4 regions of the Pseudoalteromonas sp. SG45-5 genome follow, and region 3 is predicted to be linked to each of the others. Evidence: predicted binding sites of a transcription regulator. Region 3 holds the regulator's gene; each other region holds the start of a gene.

What was found. Region 3 encodes sigma-54, which starts transcription at its own class of promoters, with help from an activator protein. Its sites were predicted from a motif close to GTTGGCACGNNNNTNGNNT; they were not measured.
Region 1: a site for sigma-54 is predicted at 2,261-2,279, ahead of H5119_RS17260 (BON domain-containing protein). Genes of this name have one in related genera too.
Region 2: a site for sigma-54 is predicted at 1,877-1,895, ahead of fliE (flagellar hook-basal body complex protein FliE). Genes of this name have one in related genera too.
Region 4: a site for sigma-54 is predicted at 2,983-3,001, ahead of H5119_RS07550 (EF-hand domain-containing protein). Genes of this name have one in related genera too.

The regions. Positions count from the first base shown of each region.
Region 1 is NZ_JACJEM010000062.1:20,691-25,567, forward strand. It holds gene H5119_RS17245 (tRNA1(Val) (adenine(37)-N6)-methyltransferase) at 1-359, opposite strand, end outside; gene srmB (ATP-dependent RNA helicase SrmB) at 436-1,662, shown strand; gene H5119_RS17255 (hypothetical protein) at 1,724-2,017, opposite strand; gene H5119_RS17260 (BON domain-containing protein) at 2,354-2,674, shown strand; gene H5119_RS17265 (methyl-accepting chemotaxis protein) at 2,919-4,877, opposite strand, start outside.
Region 2 is NZ_JACJEM010000003.1:77,110-81,986, reverse strand. It holds gene H5119_RS01470 (PAS domain-containing sensor histidine kinase) at 1-303, shown strand, start outside; gene H5119_RS01465 (sigma-54 dependent transcriptional regulator) at 300-1,778, shown strand; gene fliE (flagellar hook-basal body complex protein FliE) at 1,936-2,268, shown strand; gene fliF (flagellar basal-body MS-ring/collar protein FliF) at 2,289-4,010, shown strand; gene fliG (flagellar motor switch protein FliG) at 4,003-4,877, shown strand, end outside.
Region 3 is NZ_JACJEM010000050.1:27,350-32,226, reverse strand. It holds gene rapZ (RNase adapter RapZ) at 1-582, opposite strand, end outside; gene ptsN (PTS IIA-like nitrogen regulatory protein PtsN) at 602-1,054, opposite strand; gene hpf (ribosome hibernation promoting factor) at 1,059-1,346, opposite strand; gene H5119_RS15555 (RNA polymerase factor sigma-54) at 1,372-2,871, opposite strand; gene lptB (LPS export ABC transporter ATP-binding protein) at 2,941-3,666, opposite strand; gene lptA (lipopolysaccharide transport periplasmic protein LptA) at 3,663-4,208, opposite strand; gene lptC (LPS export ABC transporter periplasmic protein LptC) at 4,198-4,752, opposite strand; gene kdsC (3-deoxy-manno-octulosonate-8-phosphatase KdsC) at 4,749-4,877, opposite strand, start outside.
Region 4 is NZ_JACJEM010000017.1:53,288-58,164, forward strand. It holds gene H5119_RS07530 (uroporphyrinogen decarboxylase) at 1-70, shown strand, start outside; gene H5119_RS07535 (amidohydrolase) at 241-1,938, opposite strand; gene H5119_RS07540 (calcium dependent protein) at 2,065-2,301, opposite strand; gene H5119_RS07545 (hypothetical protein) at 2,462-2,689, opposite strand; gene H5119_RS07550 (EF-hand domain-containing protein) at 2,714-2,947, opposite strand; gene H5119_RS07555 (sensor histidine kinase KdpD) at 3,593-4,877, shown strand, end outside.

The sequences.
Region 1 (4,877 bases), on a different contig from region 3:
TCGCCTTTTAAACTGTGATTAAAATACGGCGGATTAGAAATAACCACATCAAACTTAACGTCACTACTAAAGCTTTGAATAGTTTGGTGCTCAATGCTTATTGCTGACCACGGGCTATTAGCTACATTTTGTAATGCTTGAACATACGCGTGCTCATCAACTTCTACAGCTGTTATGGTAAGTTCTGGATTGCGTTGTTTGCACATTAACGCCACTAGCCCCGTACCTGTACCTATGTCCAATAATGACTTAGCTCCACTTAAATTGGCCCATGCACCAAGTAAAATTCCATCAGTAGAAACCTTCATTGCGCACTGTTCATGTGCAACCTTAAATTGTTTAAATGCAAAACCAGACATTTTTTCACCTTTTCATTCACCAACTGGTGGATAGCGCGTATAATTGCAAGTAATTGTCCCTTATTTTAGACACTCTATGCAATTTTCTGACTTTGATCTTGATAACAAGTTACTCGACGCTATTAATAAAATGGGTTACGAAACCCCAACAAGTATTCAACAACAAGCGATTCCTGAAGCGCTTAAAGGGCGTGATGTTTTAGCTTCAGCGCCTACAGGCACAGGTAAAACCGCAGCATTTTTAATTCCAGCTATTCAATATTTATTGGATTTCCCGCGCCGTGATCCAGGGTTTGCACGCGTGCTTGTTATGACTCCAACGCGTGAACTTGCTTATCAAATTCATGAGCAATGTGAACTACTTGCAAAGCGAACTAACCTAAAGATAGGTGTCGTAACTGGCGGTATAAATTACGGCACGCATAAAGAAATATTTGAAAAAAACAATGATATATTAATCGCCACACCGGGGCGTTTAATGGAATATTTAGAAACTGAAAACTTTCATGCTGAACACGTAGAAATGCTCATTATTGACGAAGCTGATCGCATGTTAGACATGGGCTTTAAAAAAGAAATGAAGCGTATATGTGACGAAGCTAGAAATCGTCGTCAGTGCTTTTTATTCTCAGCAACCCTTGAAGGTGACAGTGTAGAGAGATTTGCAGAAACAACACTTAACGACCCTGCATTACTTGAAGCTGAGTCATCACGTAAAGAAAAAGCCAAAATTCATCAGTGGGTTCATTTAGCTGACGATTATCATCATAAACTTGAATTATTAGTAAACACACTTAAAAACCCTGATGTTACTAAAGCAATTGTGTTTGTAAAGACCCGTGAGCGCCTAGAAACACTGATTGGCGAACTAACCAACAATGATGTTAAAGCGGCATGGTTACGCGGTGAAATGCCTCAAGACAAACGTATGAAAGCGATGGAAAACTTTCATAGTGGCAAAACACGTATATTAATTGCTACCGACGTAGCTGCACGTGGGATTGACGTGTCTGACATCAGCCATGTTATTAACTTTGATATGCCACGTACCGCCGACGTATACGTACACCGTATTGGCCGTACCGGTCGTGCTGGTAAAAAAGGGATAGCAATATCGTTAGTTGAAGCACACGACATTGGTATTTTATATAAGGTAGAGCGCTACATTGAGCAAAAATTAAAGCGCCGTGTAATTAAAGGTGTTGAGCCACAGCATAAAGAAGCTAAGCCACCAGCTAAAAAGCGTAAAGATCCAGTAAAAATGAAAGCCAAGAAAAAGGCCAAGGTTAAAAAGAAAAAGTAACCTAAAACATTTTTATACTAAGCCGGCTTTTGTCGGCTTTTTAATGCGCCCAGCTCAACTGTTATAATGTACCTTTTGTCCACTGTTCAAAACGCTCAGCTGCTGACTCAGCTATAATTACTTTATCTGATTCAACCCAGTAAGGTGTGCGATTTCGATTAAGTATAGCAATTTCTAACTTTTCCCCTGATGCAGAGGTGCAGCGATGGTCACCAAGTCCTCTTAAATTTCGCTGCCATAGCTCACCTTGAAAGTAATATGAATGCCCATTTTTAGTAAGCTTAATTAGCTCAATTGTGACCTTTTTATTTCCCCAACCTATATAGGCTAAAAGCTCACGGTAATTATGCGCCATATAAATAATCCATTAAATTTTATAAGCCATATTTACACAAAACTTTAGTAAAAATCCGTGAGCAATAAAGCTTGTCTTCAAAAGCCTAGCACCTGTAAAGCCTGTACCTGTAAAGCCTGTACCTGTAAAGCCTGTACCTGTAACAATTGTAATCAAAGCATGTAACTCATACCCAGTTAAATGTAAAAATTGCCTACCTTAATTCCAAGTGAACAAAATACCCTTATATTTCAGTACATTAATCTTGGCATCGATATTGTATTTACAACGGTAACTCAGCCGGTGGAATTTCCATATTGTGGCTACACTATCTAACCGTAATGTAAGGATTAAGTTATGAACCGCTTTAAATCAACTATTGCTTTAGTATCATTTTGTTGTTTATTTTTATTAGCTTGCGCTACGAAAGTAAGTGCAGCAACAAGCTTAGCGGTAGTGAGCAGTGTAGCAACTGTGCCTAACTTACAACAAACCATTACTAACACGCTACGCACTAACCCTAATTTTGTACTTAGCAATATTCGTGTGCAGGTAAAAGATGGCGAGGTAGATTTATACGGCACAGCACAAACTGGTTTTCAGCGTGCGTTGGCTCAAAAGTTTTTAGAAAATATGGATGGAGTAAAAATCATTCGTAATAAAATTAGCGTCATATAATTTCAGAGCTAAAAGTTTTGAGCGGTTAGCTCTTATATAAATTATTAAATATTTCAGACACCTTTAAAGGAGATATAACATTTTAACTACAACGCTTATCTCCAAGATGTATATACATAAGCGCACTCTCTAATATTAAAAATACGCCCACCTATTTTACAGCCTCAAGCATGACTGTTATAGATTCATCTACTATGGTTTTTTATAGCGCTTAGCTATAACTTTCATAGCTAATGTATTGCTATCATAAAGTAAACTTCTGAGTTTCATCATTTAAATTACTCGCCATACGAGATAGCTCACTGCTAGATTCTGCAATATCTCTAACCGCTTGCTCCGTTTCAGATATCCCCATATTTATAGCTTCAATATTTCGTGCTATTTCATCTATCGTGGTGGTCTGTTCTTCTGAAGCGGCTGCAATTTGAACAACCATATCAAAAATCCCACCAACTTCTTTTGCTACTTTGTTATTAATCAGATTAGCTTTACTCGCGATTTCCTGAACTTGGGTTGTATGATCAACATTTGTCGTCATCGTTTTTACTGCTGCATTACTCGCATTAACAACGGCTTCAATGATAACTTCAATTTCCATAGTTGATTCTTGAGTCGACTTCGCAAGGCTACGTACTTCATCAGCAACAACTGCGAAACCTCGCCCTTGTTCACCTGCTCGCGCAGCTTCAATGGCAGCATTTAAGGCGAGTAAATTGGTTTGATCTGCTATTTTTTTAATCACACTTAATACGTTAACTATTTTCTCTGAATTATGACGTAGATTGGTCACCTCTTGCGCCGTGGCTTGCGTTGCTTCACCTAAAGAAACAAGCGCATTATAAGTACTATCGTTATTTTCAGAGCCTTCTCGGGCCATAGTTTGAATATTTTCACAAAGTAGAGATGCGTTAGACGTTGTACTCGCGATTTCTTTTATCGTTGCACTCATTTCGGTTGTAGCAGCAACAACTTGTATAGTTTGCGCTTGCTGCTCTGTCACTGCCAAGCTAGTTTGCTCAGTCACAGAAGCAAGCTCTGTAGCAGTACTGCCTTGTTGAAGTGCAACATTAGATAACTCACTGATCATTTTGCGTAGGTTTTCTAACATAGTGTGTAACGCTACTTGTAACATGCCTACTTCGTCGTGGGCATGCACTTTAATATTACTGCTTAGATCACCTGATGCGACTTTCTCAGCAAATAAAGAAGCAACAATAATTGGGTTTGCTATTTTTCGGGAAAAGAAAACACCTATAAAAACAACAATAACTGCTGCTCCTATAATAAGTATCGTACTAAAAAGCACGCCTTGGTTAACCGACTCAAAAGCTTCTGATTCATCTATCTCGCTTAATATAAGCCAGTTAAAATTGCCAATTTTTATACTGTTATAAGCAGACAACACATTATTACCATTATAATCTTTAATTAGGTTAGTGCCATGCTGGCCATTCAGAGCAAAATTAACAGCGTCAGTATTAACACCATTGTTTTTCACGTTACCTGCAAAGCTTGCTTTTAAAGAGTGCCCTTCTGGATCAAGGTACGAATCTGAGCGCATTAACTTATCTTCGCCAACAAGGTAACTTTCTCCTGTTTTACCCATGCCATCACGTACTCCCATTATTTGATTAGTACCTTCACTGGAGAGCTGCAACGCAACTATAATTTCACTATTCTCTACTGGTATTGCAATAAACGCTGCGGGCTCGTCATTACTTGGGGCGTAAGGTTTGTAGTCAACAATACCAAAACGTTTTGAAAGTTTAACTTCCTGAATAAGTGTTCCTAAATTTGAACTCGCGTATTTTCCATTTAAAATATTCGTTTGGTAATCTGATTCTTTTGCTTGGGTATAATAAATTAGTCCTTCTTCATCAATTAAAAACAGATCGTAATAGTCATATTTTTTTATGTATTCGCTGAAAAAGCGGTCGTAACTGTCTTTATTAATTTGCGGAATAATCATAGCTAATAATTCAATATCAGCCGTTTTTTGCTTAAAGTAATTCTCAATTTGAGTACGCTTAATTTGGTTAATTGCTTCAAGCGATTGCGATATATTATGTTCAACGCGCGACTTAGATTGCAATGTAGAAATGGTGGTCGTTATTAGTGCAGGTAAAATTCCAACGAATAAAAAAATCAAAGTTAATTTAGTTTTCAAACTCCAGTGACTAATTTTTAAAAATAAATTATTTTT
Region 2 (4,877 bases), on a different contig from region 3:
CAAGTGATTGGGGCAGGTGCCAAGGTTCATTTGAGCGCATCAACGGATAGAAAAGATCATGACTTTGTGCGTATTAGTGTCAGCGATAACGGCCCTGGTATTGATTTAGGGAAAGCCGATAAAATATTTGAACCATTTTTTACAACTAAAAGCCAAGGCACGGGTTTAGGTTTAGCGGTGGTTAGTTCTGTCGCTCATGCACACCAAGGACGTGTTGAAGTTGATAATAATACACACGGTGGGGCTTGCTTTAGTTTGCTTTTGCCAATTCGTACAGCATCTAAATTAGAGGAATCATTATGAGTAACACTATTTTAGTTGTAGAAGATGATGCAGGGCTACGAGAAGCCTTAATTGATACACTTGAAATGTCAGGTATTGACTGCGTAGCAGCGAATAGCGCTGAGCAAGCTATGTTATTGCTAAAAAAAGAGTCATTTTCATTGGTGGTGAGTGATGTACAAATGGGCGCAATGAGCGGCCTAGATTTACTTCGCAGTATAAAATTAAATCATCCAGACTTACCTGTTTTAATGATGACAGCTTATGCCACAATTGATGATGCCGTGGAAGCAATGCGCTTAGGGGCTATTGATTACATGGCAAAACCATTTGCACCAGAAGTGCTATTGAACATGGTGAGTCGCTATTTACCTGAAAAACCAAAAGAGACAGACGGTCCTATTGTTGCCGATCCAACCAGTATTCAGCTATTAGAACTTGCCAGTAAAGTTGCACGTTCTGAAGCCAGTGTCATGGTGCTTGGACCAAGCGGGTCTGGTAAAGAGGTTTTAGCACGTTATATTCACGATAAATCAAATCGCTGTAATGAACCATTTGTTGCTATTAACTGTGCAGCTATTCCTGAAAATATGCTTGAAGCCACTTTGTTTGGCTACGAAAAGGGCGCATTTACAGGTGCAATCCAGGCGTGTCCAGGAAAATTTGAACAAGCTCAAGGTGGTACGATTTTACTTGATGAAATTACCGAAATGGATTTAGCTTTACAAGCTAAACTACTGCGCGTGTTACAAGAGCGTGAAGTTGAGCGTTTAGGCGGTCGTAAAACAATTCAGCTTGATGTGCGAGTATTAGCAACCAGTAACCGCGATTTAAAAGAAGCGGTTGCTAAAAATCAATTTAGAGAAGATCTATATTATCGCCTCAATGTTTTTCCATTAATGTGGAGACCATTGTGTCAGCGCCCAGGTGATATTGTTATATTAGCTAAGCATTTAATTGAACGTCATATAACTAAAAGCAAAGAGCCGATGGCTTATTTGGATAAAGTAGCTGAAGAAAAGCTACTGGCCCATACTTGGCCTGGTAATGTTCGCGAACTTGATAACGTGATTCAGCGTGCTCTTATATTACGAACAGGCGACACCATAAACGAACATGCTATTTTCATTGAAAATTTAGCACCGAGTAATTTTGTTATGGACGCTACATCTACATCTGTCCTCGAAGCTGAAAAAGCATCAGAGATTTCAACAGAAAATAAAGAAAAAAGCACGTTAAGTTCAGCTTATTATGATAAGCAAAACGATGATGAAAAAAATATAACGGCTGATCAGCCAAAGCATGATTTACTCGCAGCTGAGACCGGAAGTTATAAAGATGAGCTTAAAGATAAAGAGCATCGCATCATTTTAGAAACACTTGCACGCTGCCAAGGTAAACGAAAAGATGTGGCAGAGACGCTGGGTATTAGCCCTCGTACTTTACGGTATAAATTAGCGCAAATGCGTGATCTAGGTATTTCTCTTCCAGCATAACCTTTCTTAAACCCTAAATTCAAGCCGTTGAATTTAGGGTTGTCAAAACTATGACTCACCAAATACCACCTAACTCTTTGTATTTTAACTTTAATTTATTTGGCATGTTTTATGCTTTATTGACTGTAATAGTAAACTGCATTGTCAGAGATAAATTATGAAAATTCAAAATAGCGCTGTATTTCAAGAAATGCAATCAATGGCCCTAGAAGCTGGCCGTAATGATCAACTTAATAAAATACCTACTCAGGTAAACTCTACATCTTCTGCACAATTTGGTGATATGTTGAGTAATGCGCTAAATACAGTGCATGAGCTACAACAAGACACAAGTAAAAAAGTAAAAGCAGTTGAAATGGGCGACCGAAGTGTATCACTCGCTGAGGCAATGATTGCTTCTCAAAAGTCTTCAGTTGCATTTGAAGCGACGGTACAAGTTCGTAATAAACTTGTTGAAGCTTACAAAGAAATTATGAATATGCCTGTTTAACTAGGTAGTGGAGAATAATTGTGGCGCAATCTAATCAATCTACAGATCTGGCACTCGCTGATGGCGATATCGGCATCGACCAAAGTGATAGTGATGATCAACAAGAACAAAAGTCGGGCTATTTAAGTGCTTTAAATGGTGTTGATATATTACGCCAAGTAACACTTGTTATTGCACTAGCCATTTGTTTGGCTATCGCGATATTTATCATTATTTGGGCTCGTCAGCCAGATATGCGCCCGCTTGGTAAAATGCAAACTGAAGAGCTTATTCAAACGCTTGATTTTTTAGATGCGCAAAAAATTGATTATCAACTTGATGGTAATGTGGTGTCAGTTGATGAAACTGAATACCAAAATATTAAATTGCTAATGACTCGAGAAGGCCTAGAGCAAGGTCCGACTTCAGGTTCAGATATTATAATGCAAGATATGGGCTTTGGTGTAAGCCAACGTCTTGAACGAGAGCGTTTAAAGCATGGTCGCGAACAGCAACTAGCACGCACAATCGAAGAACTTAATAACATTACTCGCGCTAAAGTATTGTTAGCTATTCCAAAAGAAAATGTATTTGCTCGCAGAGAAAAAAAGCCCTCAGCTACCGTTGTGTTAACACTAAAGCGTGGACGTTCACTCGATAGAGAAGAAGTCGATTCAGTTGTAGACATGATTGCTTCTGCAGTACAAGGCTTAGAGCCCTCACGTGTGACAGTTACAGATCAAAATGGTCGCTTATTAAATTCAGGTTCGCAAAACTTATTGGCAGCACGCTCGCGTAAAGAATACGATTTAGAGAGAAAGCGTGAACAAGAATACCTTGAAAAAATAGACAGTATTTTAATTCCAATCGTCGGGCTTGCAAACTATACGGCGCAAGTTGATTTGAGTATGGACTTTAGTGCGGTCGAAGAAACGCAAAAGCGTTACAATCCAGATTTACCCGCAGTGCGAAGTGAAACCACGTTTGAAGAAAATAATATTGGTGGTTTAGCTATCGGTATTCCAGGTGCACTGACCAATCAACCACCAGTTAATTCCGATATTCCTGAATCCGTGACTGAAGGTGGTGCCGGTACAGCAAGCTCACCAAGTCGCAGCCATAAAGAAGCAACGCGTAACTATGAACTTGATACGACTATTTCACACAGACGCCAACAAACAGGTGTTATACGCCGTATAAGTGTATCGGTTGCGGTTGATTATATAGCAAAAGTAGGCGAAAACGGTGAAACAACCATGACACCACGCTCTGTAGAAGCATTGTCAAATATTCGACGCTTATTACAAGGTGGTGTAGGCTTTGATATGCAACGTGGTGATGCACTGGAAGTGGTTACTGTTCCTTTTGTTCGTGAAGAAAGCGGTTTAAATCTTGAGTTGCCAATTTGGGAGCAGGATTGGTTCTTGAAAATGGTTCGCCTAGGGCTGGGTGCCTTGGTTATTATTGTGCTAATCATGGCTGTTGTTAAACCAATGCTTAAGCGCCTAATTTATCCAGACGACACGTTAGAGGATTACGATGACGATGCACTCAGTTCAGGTGTTGATATTGGCGACAGTACGCTAGATATGCTAAATAAAGACTTTGATTCTGCTTCAATTGGTTTCTCAAGCGATGGTACACTACAGTTACCAGACCTGCATGGTGACGAAGACTTACTTAAAGCGATTCGTGCCCTTGTTGCCAATGAACCAGAACTATCATCACAAGTAGTGAAAGCGTGGTTAACAGAAGATGACTGATCAAGAACAAAAACAACTACCAGCAGCATTTGATGTTGATAAGCTAGATGGTGTAGATAAAGCGGCTATATTACTTTTAAGTTTAACCGAGGAGGATGCCGCACAAATACTCAAACACCTTGAGCCTAAGCAAGTGCAAAAAGTAGGGATGGCAATGGCAAGTTTAGATGACTTGTCGCAAGCCAAAATAAGTGCTGTTCACAACTTATTTATAGAACAAATTCAAAGCTTTAGTACTATAGGTTTTCAATCAGAGGACTTTATTAAGAAGGCGCTTACTGCAGCACTAGGTGAAGATAAAGCGGCAAGTCTCATTGATCAAATTGTAATGGGCTCAGGCGCTAAAGGTCTTGATTCATTAAAGTGGATGGACTCAAAGCAAGTGGCGAACATTATTCGTAACGAACATCCGCAAATTCAAACGATTGTTTTATCCTACTTAGAACCGGAGCAATCAGCTGAAATACTCGCTCAATTCCCTGAAAAAGTACGTTTAGATTTAACAATGCGTATTGCTAATCTTGAAGAAGTACAACCAGCTGCATTGCAAGAACTTAATGAGATTATGGAAAAACAATTTGCCGGTCAAGCCGGTGCACAAGCGGCCAAAATGGGCGGCTTAAAAGCGGCAGCAGATATCATGAACTACCTAGACACTAACGTGGAAGGGCAGTTAATGGATTCAATTCGTGAGCACGATGAAGAAATGTCGCAGCAAATTCAAGACTTGATGTTTGTATTTGAAAATCTAATGGATGTTGATGATCGGGGTATTCAAGCAATACTGCGCGAAGTACAGCAAGATGTATTAATGAAAGCGATTAAAGGTACCGACGACGCACTTAAAGAAAAAATACTGGGTAATAT
Region 3 (4,877 bases):
CTCAGGCTCCCAGTGAGGGTTTGGCAAGAAGCGTGCATCAAATACATAATCTGCTTCTTTAGGGATGCCGTGTTTAAAACCAAACGATTCAAACGTGACAATAAGCTGCTTGTCTTTTTTTCCTAATATTTTTTCACGAATAGATTCAGCAAGTTGATGGACACTTAAGTCACTTGTGTCAATCATATAATCGGCTCGAGTGGTTAGCACATCAAGTAATTCTTTTTCTTTTTTGATTGCCAAATCAAGCGGCAGTGAGTCAACCGATAGGGGATGTAAGCGGCGTGTTTCAGAGAAACGTTTTATCAGTGTTTGATCTTCGCTGTCTAAATAAAATAAGGTAGGCTTTGCAAAACCGGGTAAGTATTCAAGAATATCATTAAACTGTTCTTGTTCCTTAGGAAGGTTTCGTACATCAATGCTCACTGCGATTTTATCGTAGTTATCAGAAACGCTGCGTACCAAAGAAGGTAACAGATTTAACGGAATGTTATCTACGCAATAATAACCTAAGTCTTCAACAACGCGTAAAGCAACCGACTTTCCAGAACCCGATCGGCCACTTATGATAATTAACTCCATTTATCACCCTTTATATTAATCACGATTGCTTAACAATAACTTGATACAGTTCGGTATCCGTTTTTGCACTGCGCAATTGCTTACAAAATTCTTTGTCGTTAAGTTTATCAGCAATGGTTGCCAGAGTCTTTAAGTGCTGCTGGTTATCACCATCTGGTACGATGAGTGCAACAAAAATATCAACGGGACGATTATCAATTGCATCAAAGCTAATAGGTGTTTCACTAACGAGTACTAAGGCTAAGGGCTCTTGTGCACCGCTCATGCGCCCGTGAGGGATCGCTATGCCTCTACCTATACCAGTACTGCCTAGCTTTTCTCTACTTAGTAAAGCGCTAAGAATATCTTGTTGAGAAAGGTACGGAAGCTTATCGTGAGCAAGTTCGCTGATAAGCTCTAAAATTCTTTTTTTGCTATTAAAAAGGACCGCAGCTTTGCTGCAGTCCTGGCATATAAGTGAGCTTAATTTCATCATATTAGTGTCGAGCAAGCTTCTCTTTGTGTTTAATTACTTGGCGATCGAGCTTATCAATCAGCGAATCGATGGCAGCGTACATGTCTTGATGCTCAGTTGAGGCAAATAACTCAGCACCACTTACATGTATTGTTGCTTCTGCTTTTTGGCTTAGTTTTTCTACATCAAGAATGACATGAACATTATTAATATGATCAGAGTGTCTTTCTAGCTTCGCAAATTTGGTATTTATATAGTCTCTTAGTGAATCAGTTAATTCTACGTGACGACCAGTTAAGTTTAGTTGCATAAGCATTACCCTCTTTGTTTGCGTCTTAAATCAGACTTTTTCGCTGATTTGACGGTGGAATAGCCAGAGATTCGCGATATTTTGCGATTGTACGTCTCGCTACTTTAATTCCTTGCTCAGCCAATATATCCGCTATTTTGCTATCACTCAATGGTTTTGCTGAGTTTTCTGCAGCGATTAATTTTCTGATAAGTGCACGTATTGCTGTAGATGAGCATTCACCGCCATTTTCGGTACTTACATGACTTGAGAAAAAGTATTTAAGCTCAAATATCCCCCGAGGTGTATGCATATACTTTTGAGTGGTTACACGCGAAATAGTTGATTCGTGCATTTCCACCATTTCAGCAACATCATTTAAAACCATAGGTTTCATGGCCTCAGGACCATGTTCAAAAAAGCCTTGCTGCTGCTTAACAATACAGTTAGTTACTTTTAATAATGTATCGTTTCTGCTTTCTAAGCTTTTAATAAACCATTTAGCTTCTTGTAAATGCGAGCGTATAAACTGGCTATCACCGCTTGATTTAACAGTGCGAGACATCGCAGCATATTGGCTGTTTACGCGAATTTTTGGCATGCTATCTGGATTTAGTTCAACAACCCAGCGGCCTTTAATTTTTTTCACTGACACATCAGGAATTACATACTCAGACTCTTCCCTAACAATCGTATCTGCAGGCTTTGGGTTTAGCGTATGAATAAGTGTCATTACTTCTTTAAGCTCTTCCTCTTTGAGCTTCGTTTTTTTCATTAATGTACGATAGTCGCGAGCTGCTAATAAGTCTATGTGCTCGGTTAAAATCATTTTTGTTTCATTAATATAGGGTGTTTCTTTATCAAACTGATTAAGTTGAATGCACAAACACTCTTGTAAACTACGCGCTGCTATACCGACCGGATCAAATAATTGAATGCGTTTTAAAACAGCTTCTATTTCATCAAGTTCAACTTCATTATCATCTTCGTTTTCTTGGTTGAAGCTTTCGAGAATCTCTTCACAACTTAGTGTTAAAATGCCTGAATCATCTACGGCTTCCACAATAGCAATCGCAATCGCTTCATCAGTAGGGCTAAATGGCGTTAGTTGAAGTTGCCACATTAAATACTCGTGGAGCGTTTCCGTTGATGCACCTTGGTATATAGACTCGTCTTCAGGCATTGGACCTGATGAAGAGGCTGGAGCTGCACTCATGTACTCGTCCCAGCTAACATCCATCGCCATGTCGTCACTTACCGTATCTTTAGCAAGTGCTTCGCCGCTGTCTTGTTCGTATTCGCTTGGAGCATCGTCGGCAGATGCGCTAACAGTTATATCATCGGTGTCTGCTTTTTGTTCATTTTTACCTGCAGCGTCTTCAGAATAGTCTTGTTCCTCAACCTCTAAAAGTGGGTTGCTGTCGAGCGCTTCTTGTATTTCTTGCTGGAGATCCAATGTACTGAGTTGCAACAAACGAATAGCTTGTTGCAATTGTGGAGTCATTGTAAGTTGCTGGCCCATGCGCAGCTGTAGTGATTGCCTCATGTATCTCTAACAATCCTTTTATGTTGTTATAATTAATACTAGCAGATGCTTAAAGACATGGCGTAAATGTTACAGCCTAAATTGCTCGCCTAAGTAAACATCGCGTACTGTTTTGTCATTTAATACGTGTTCTGGAGTACCTGATGCAATCAGCTCCCCATGAGAAACAATGTAGGCTTTTTCGCAAACATCAAGGGTTTCTCTTACGTTATGATCGGTAATTAACACACCAATCCCACGATTTTTGAGATGTTCTATGATTTTTTTTATATCAAGTACAGAGATTGGGTCAACGCCCGCAAACGGTTCATCTAATAATATAAACTTGGGATTAGCCGCTAATGCACGGGCTATCTCTACGCGGCGACGTTCACCACCCGATAACGCCATACCTTGGCTGTCACGGATATGTTGAATATTAAATTCGTCTAATAAATTATTTAGCGTATCTTCTCTTTGCTGCTTCTTAAGTTCTTTACGTGTTTCTAAAATTGCCATTAAGTTTTGATAAACAGTTAGCTTTCTAAAAATTGAAGACTCTTGTGGTAAGTAGCCTATGCCTAATCTAGCACGACTGTGCATAGGTAAAAGAGTAATATCGTTATCGTCGATAGATATTTTTCCTTTATCGCTAGGTACTAAGCCCACAATCATATAAAACGTGGTGGTTTTACCAGCGCCGTTTGGGCCAAGTAAGCCAACAATACTGCCAGCTTTAACTTCAAGGCCGACGTTTTTTACAACTTCTCGGCCTTTATAGCTTTTGGCTAATAGTTCTGCTTTTAATGTGCTCATGGTTGGCCTTTATCGCTTGTTTTACTTTTTTTAGCTTCAATAGGCACTAAAATTGTGTGAACGCGATCCGTTGAATTTTCATCTTTTTCAGCGCTAATTAATTGCTGTTCTATGTCGTAAGTAATACTTTTTGCATTTATTTTTTGCCCAGCTTGCGATACTTGCGCATTACCAACAAGCGTTAAAAAACGCTTAGATACATCGTAACGCACTTCATCAGCACTGGCGCTCATAGTCGTGCCGTCGGGTTGTTTTTCTTCAAAATGTGCCGGACTGCCTGTGGCAATTAATAGCTGCTTATTATCACCGAGCTCTTCGCGTTTGTGTACTTCTAAGCGGTCGGCGGTAATGCGGCGATTTCCGTGAATAATTTCTACATTTTTCTCGAAAATACCCACATTGGCTTTTAATTGACCTTCTTGTTTATCGGCACTTATTGAGATTTGGTTGGCAGCCGGTTGAGTCGACTGCTCTGCTGCATTACTGTTAAATGCTAATAAAAACGTTGGGATAATAAGTATTTTTGAAAATTTATTGGTCATAATATATGGTTCGCGTATGGTTAATAAGTTTTATCACTTCGGTTTTAAGATCGGCTTCAAGGCCTTTACCAGTGATCTTTAAATTAGGTCCAGTTACAACTACAGGTTGCTCTGAGCGCATTGTCAGTAGCTTTATATCTACTTGAATATTATCGGCATTGATTTTTTCTATCATTGCTTTATCTGTTAGATTTTTAGCGACAACATTACCTTCTAAAACTAATTGTTTGCCTTCGTACAGGGTTGCTTCATCAGCATTTATGCGCCAAGCCTGTTTTTCGTTATATAAAGTAAAAATAGGTTTTTCAAAAAAGGTAAAACCTAATTGTTGATATAACTCCATTTTGGCAGCTGTCACTTTGTGACTTATTTTGCCCTGCTCATCATACGCAGTTTGTTTTAGTTCTATTGCAGTATAATCAGGCTCAGCTATAACCTCAGATGTGCTCTGTGTAGTAATGTTTGTTTGCGTAAAATAAGGGTACCAAAGCCAAACCATACAGCTGATGAATAAAACGCTTAATATTATGCGCGCTATATTCATGAACTTGTACCTTGTGTGGTCAGTGGGTGCCCATTTTCTAGCATTAATAAGTCTGTAAGCTCTCTTACTGCACCGAAGCCGCCAGGCATTTGTGTGGTGTAGTGTGACAGGCGCTTAATTAGCGG
Region 4 (4,877 bases), on a different contig from region 3:
GTCGCTCGTAAATATTTATCACATCATAAAAATATATCGCCAGCCTAAAGTTGAAGCGCCTAAAAGCTAATACCAATTGCGAGGCTGCCCTTTGGATTCTTTCTAGGGACGATTAACTCTTTGTTGCTCGATTTTTACTTAGCCCACTAGGTTACAAACCTCGCGCCGCGATTAAATCGCCCCTAGTTTGAACAAATTTCAATCCACAAAGGTCAACACGCCCTTACCCTTTTTTAGTTTTTATTTATCGATAGTCTGTTCGGTTGTATCTTTTTTATAACGAAGAGTACCTGCAATCCATGTTTGCAATACGTTCGTTTTATAAATTTCACTAACGGGTACTTTAAAGTAGTCTTTATCTATCAAAATAAAATCAGCCCATTTACTTTGCTCTAAGCTACCAATCTTAAATTCTTGATGTGCCGCATATGCGCCCCCTAAAGTAAATGCACGTAGCGCATCTTCCCTGCTTAGTATTTCGCTTGCACGCCAACCGCTGTCAGGAAGCTGACTATGATCCATGCGCGTTATAGCAGAATAAAGCCCATCAAAAGGATTTGCCAGCTCGACGGGGTAATCAGATCCTGCTGCGACAACCGATCCTTGCTGTAAAAATGTTTGCCAAGCGTAAGCGCCGCTTAATTGTTTGTCGGTTAAGCGTTGCTCCGCCATGTGCATATCAGATGTTGCATGTACGGGTTGCATGGATGGAATTATTTTTAAAGCCTTAAAACGAGGTATATCATCGGGTGTCACTATTTGTGCATGCTCTATTCGGTTTCGTAGCAATATACCCCCTGTTTTTTTGAATACATTTTGATAAGCATCAAGTACGATTTGGTTTGCCTTATCGCCGATTGCATGGGTGTTTGCACTAAAACCTCGCTTAAAGCTTAGCGTAAATAATTCTTCAAGCTTTTCTTGAGTCTCGAGCATTAGGCCATGATGCCCAGCTCTGTCTGCATATTCTTCAATAAGTGCTGCACCACGAGAGCCAAGTGCGCCATCGGCGTATACTTTCACACTGCGGATTGACATAAAGTCGTTCGCATCTTTGTATCTGCCAGCTTTTAACATTGCTTTTAGATCAGGGCTAGCGCCACTTAACATAGCAACAATGCGCAGAGGTAAATTACCTAGTTCGCTGCGTTCTTTGTAAACCTCCCAAGTGGCTTTATCAATTCCAGCGTCGTGGGTCGATGTAATTCCTAAACTGAGTAAATGCTCGCCTGCGGCATCAAGTGAATCGCTAATATTTTGTTTTGAAGGCGCTGGCATATGTTGAGTTATTAATGATTCCGCTTTATCGATAAATATGCCAGTGGGGTTTCCAAATTCATCTTTAATTATTTCGCCGCCATTTGGCGCAATGGTTTGCGCGGTAATACCGGCAAGTTCAAGTGCTTTTGAGTTAACCCATATTGCATGGCCATCCACTCTGGAAAGTACAACGGGTTGGTTATTTACTACATTATCTAAATCGGCAGCAGTAGGAAAACCTGTGTTGTGCCAAAGCTCTTGGTTCCAGCCCCGGCCAATAATCCAGCCTTGTTTATTGGCTGCAAATTTTTTTAATTTGTCGGTAATTTCATTAATAGACTTTGCACCACGTAGATCGAGTTGCGATAAATTATCACCCAAGCCAATAACATGGCCATGTGCGTCAACTAAGCCAGGTAATAGTGTATTACCTTTTGCATCAATGAGTTCTGCATTGGGGAAGCTGTTTCTTAGTTTGTCGCCGCCTATTTTTACCACTTTGCCATCCTTAATAACTAAGGTCGAAAACTGCTGTATTTCACCTTTTTGCATTTTACTCTTATACAAAGGCGTATAGCCATTAGCGTTATAGATAACTTTTGTTTGTGCGATAGCATAATGTGAGCTTGCACAAAGGCTGGCGAGTATGAGTGGTTTGATTATTTTTATGAGTGGCATAGCTGCTTAATTTTTATTGTTAATTAACCTACATTAACAAACTCACTTTTGGAATACCAATGAATTGACTAGGCGTGCTTTTAAGGCTTATTTCTTTGTGTAACTTGTTTGTGTCATTATAAATATTCAGTAAAGATTATTGGTTAAGTAATTTTTGAATTCGATTAATGAAATTTGTCTATTTTGATCTTTATCCCAGATCACAAACATACTTAGTAGATGTGGTTGAGGCTCAAGTTCATCGTAAGTTAAGTAACCGCTTTTATTAATGTCGAGGTGATCAAAACGTTGTTTTACATCAAGTGCGGAGGCATTAAAGCTCAATAGTATTAAAATGCTCGTAATAAAGGGGAGTATCTTCATGGTATTCCTTCCAAAAGATTATTAGTAATTTAAAAAAGTAGGTAAAGCATTTGCCATAATTTAACTCCCAACAATAAATCCTTTTACACATTCCCTCAGGGATTATGGCAAATGCTTTAATTCACTTTACTTGATAAAACCTTAAGTAAAACTTAACCTGTTAAGGTTTAAAGTTTCCAAACTCATTCTTAGAGATCATTTCATCATCATTTTTGTCTAAATCAGCAAATTGTTTCATCACTACTTTATCTTGCGTTGCTTCACTAATTGATATTTTACCGTCCATATTTTTATCTAAATGGGCAAAACGCACATTCGTTGGTGATGCCAGAGCAGTGGCACTCATTGCTAAAAAAATTAATGAAAAAGCGGCTATAAATTGTTTCATAATCACATCCCTTATTAAATGAGTTTATTGGATAAATTGTTTGAATTCGTTTAGTGACAATTGATCATCTTGATCCGTGTCGATTTGCGAGAAATTTTCATGCAATACGGCATCTTCACCTGCTTCGGCTTCGCTCAATGTACCGTTACTATCTTTATCAAGTTCGTTAAAAGTCGCGTGAACATCCATAGCGTACGCGTTAGCAGTCAATAGACTTAATGCTAGTAATGATGAAGTTACTAAAATACGGTTGTTCATAATTATTTCCTTATTGCATATAGTAATTACCCTTAATACAAAAAGGGTGCCAGTAATTATTTTAGCTAATTTTCAATTGGTTAGGTTTTAAAGGCACAATAGATAAGAAAAAATTACTGACTCTAATGTAATTTTTTTGTGCTTGTTGCTACATAATTTTACGAGTTTGAGCGTAATTTTCTTAACGTTAAATAGACACATATATAAATAACCTGAACTCTGGGTAATAAATCTATCTCGAGCAGCTATTTTTAGCGCTAACTGCGTTGAATTTACTTGCAATAGGCCAGCTATTGACGCGTAAATTCGCCTTGTTTCCACTGAAAATCTCTGGCTAGAGAAAATAAATTCAAATATCACCATGATTTAATACGTTAAGTAAATCTCTTAACCAGAGTTCAGGTTAAGCAGATTGGTATAACTCAGTAGATTACATTGCTGCTATTTGGCGACAAGCGGCTTTATTTTTCGATTAGGCGTATTAAATTCAGCGGATGTATAAGGTAGACGCTTAATAATGCCCATTGCTTTAAATTAATGATCTATTATAGCGATAAGAAAACAGCTCAATAGCAAGGCTAACATTATGATATTTTAAATAAGGTTGGTAAAATCAGCAGCTTCACTCTAAAGGGGCTAGATGCAATGTCTGCAACCATATCTAAAAAATACCAAGCAATGCTTAACTGGCGACCTAATTTAATAGGGCAGTTTGCAATAAGTATGCTGCTTTCGTTACTCCCGCTTTCTATTGTGGTAATTGTTTTTTTAAATGCGCTTAACAAACAGTTGGCTGTTACTCAAAATATTGTCAGTAATAACTATCAAGTGACCAAATCGTTCAATATTTTAAAACAAGAACTCAATAGCCTTGAGCGTGCCACTAGGCAAAATTGGGTGTTAAAAAGTGAATCGCTCGATAAACTCATTGTCGATAAATGGCAATCATCCCTGCAAAGCATTGATGAACTAAAGTTGATTAACTCCGAACGCGATTACACTCAGCAGTGGCAGCGTTTATATACCGTTTTAGAAGCCGCACATGTTGAACTTATTGATCAAAAACAACAACAAGCAGAATTGTTTATGCCAGTGAGTGATCTTGTCGCGGAGCTGACCTTATGGCTGCGAGATAAAAACGAAGCGCAAATTACCAATAACCAAAACGAGCTAACAAGCTTGCAAACGTCATTTATCAATTGGCTGGTGGCACTTATTCCACTGACTTTAATTGTTGGCGGAGGTTTTTTGTGGCGCATAAGTGGGCGGCTAAAAGGGTTAACTACGGTTATTGATAAGCTGGGGCAGGGACATTGGCAGCAAAAAATATCTGTCACAGGTTCAGCTGAGCTTGTTGAGCTAGGCGAAAAACTCCAGTGGGTGCAAGCGCAACTTCATATGCTTGAGCAGCAAAAAGATACTTTTTTACGCCATGTAACTCATGAGCTAAAAACGCCGCTTGCTTCAATGGTCGAAGGCACTGATTTATTAACTGATGAAATAGTAGGCCCAATTACCGATGAGCAAAAAGCGGTGCTTGAGCTCATTAGCCAATCTATGGTGCGCCTTCGCACAATGATTGATAGCTTGCTAAGTTATAATGCCATTCGTACCAGTAAAGATAGTCTAAGCGAGGTTGAATTTAGCCTCCTTATTAATAAAATTAGCAACCATTTTGAACATCGCTTGACTGCGCGTGAGCAGGCTCTGCAGTGGCAAAATACCCTACCTAATAAGCCACTTGCTTTGCCTAGTGAACTTATTGAGATGATTTTAATTCAGCTTATTTCAAATGGTTTAAAATTTTCACAAGATAAGCAAAGCGTCACTATTAATTTAGCGCTTGAGCAAAACCAACTTTGTATTGCTGTGCTTGATGAAGGCTGCGGTATAAAGGAGCAAGAAAAAACTCATATTTTCAGCGCTTTTT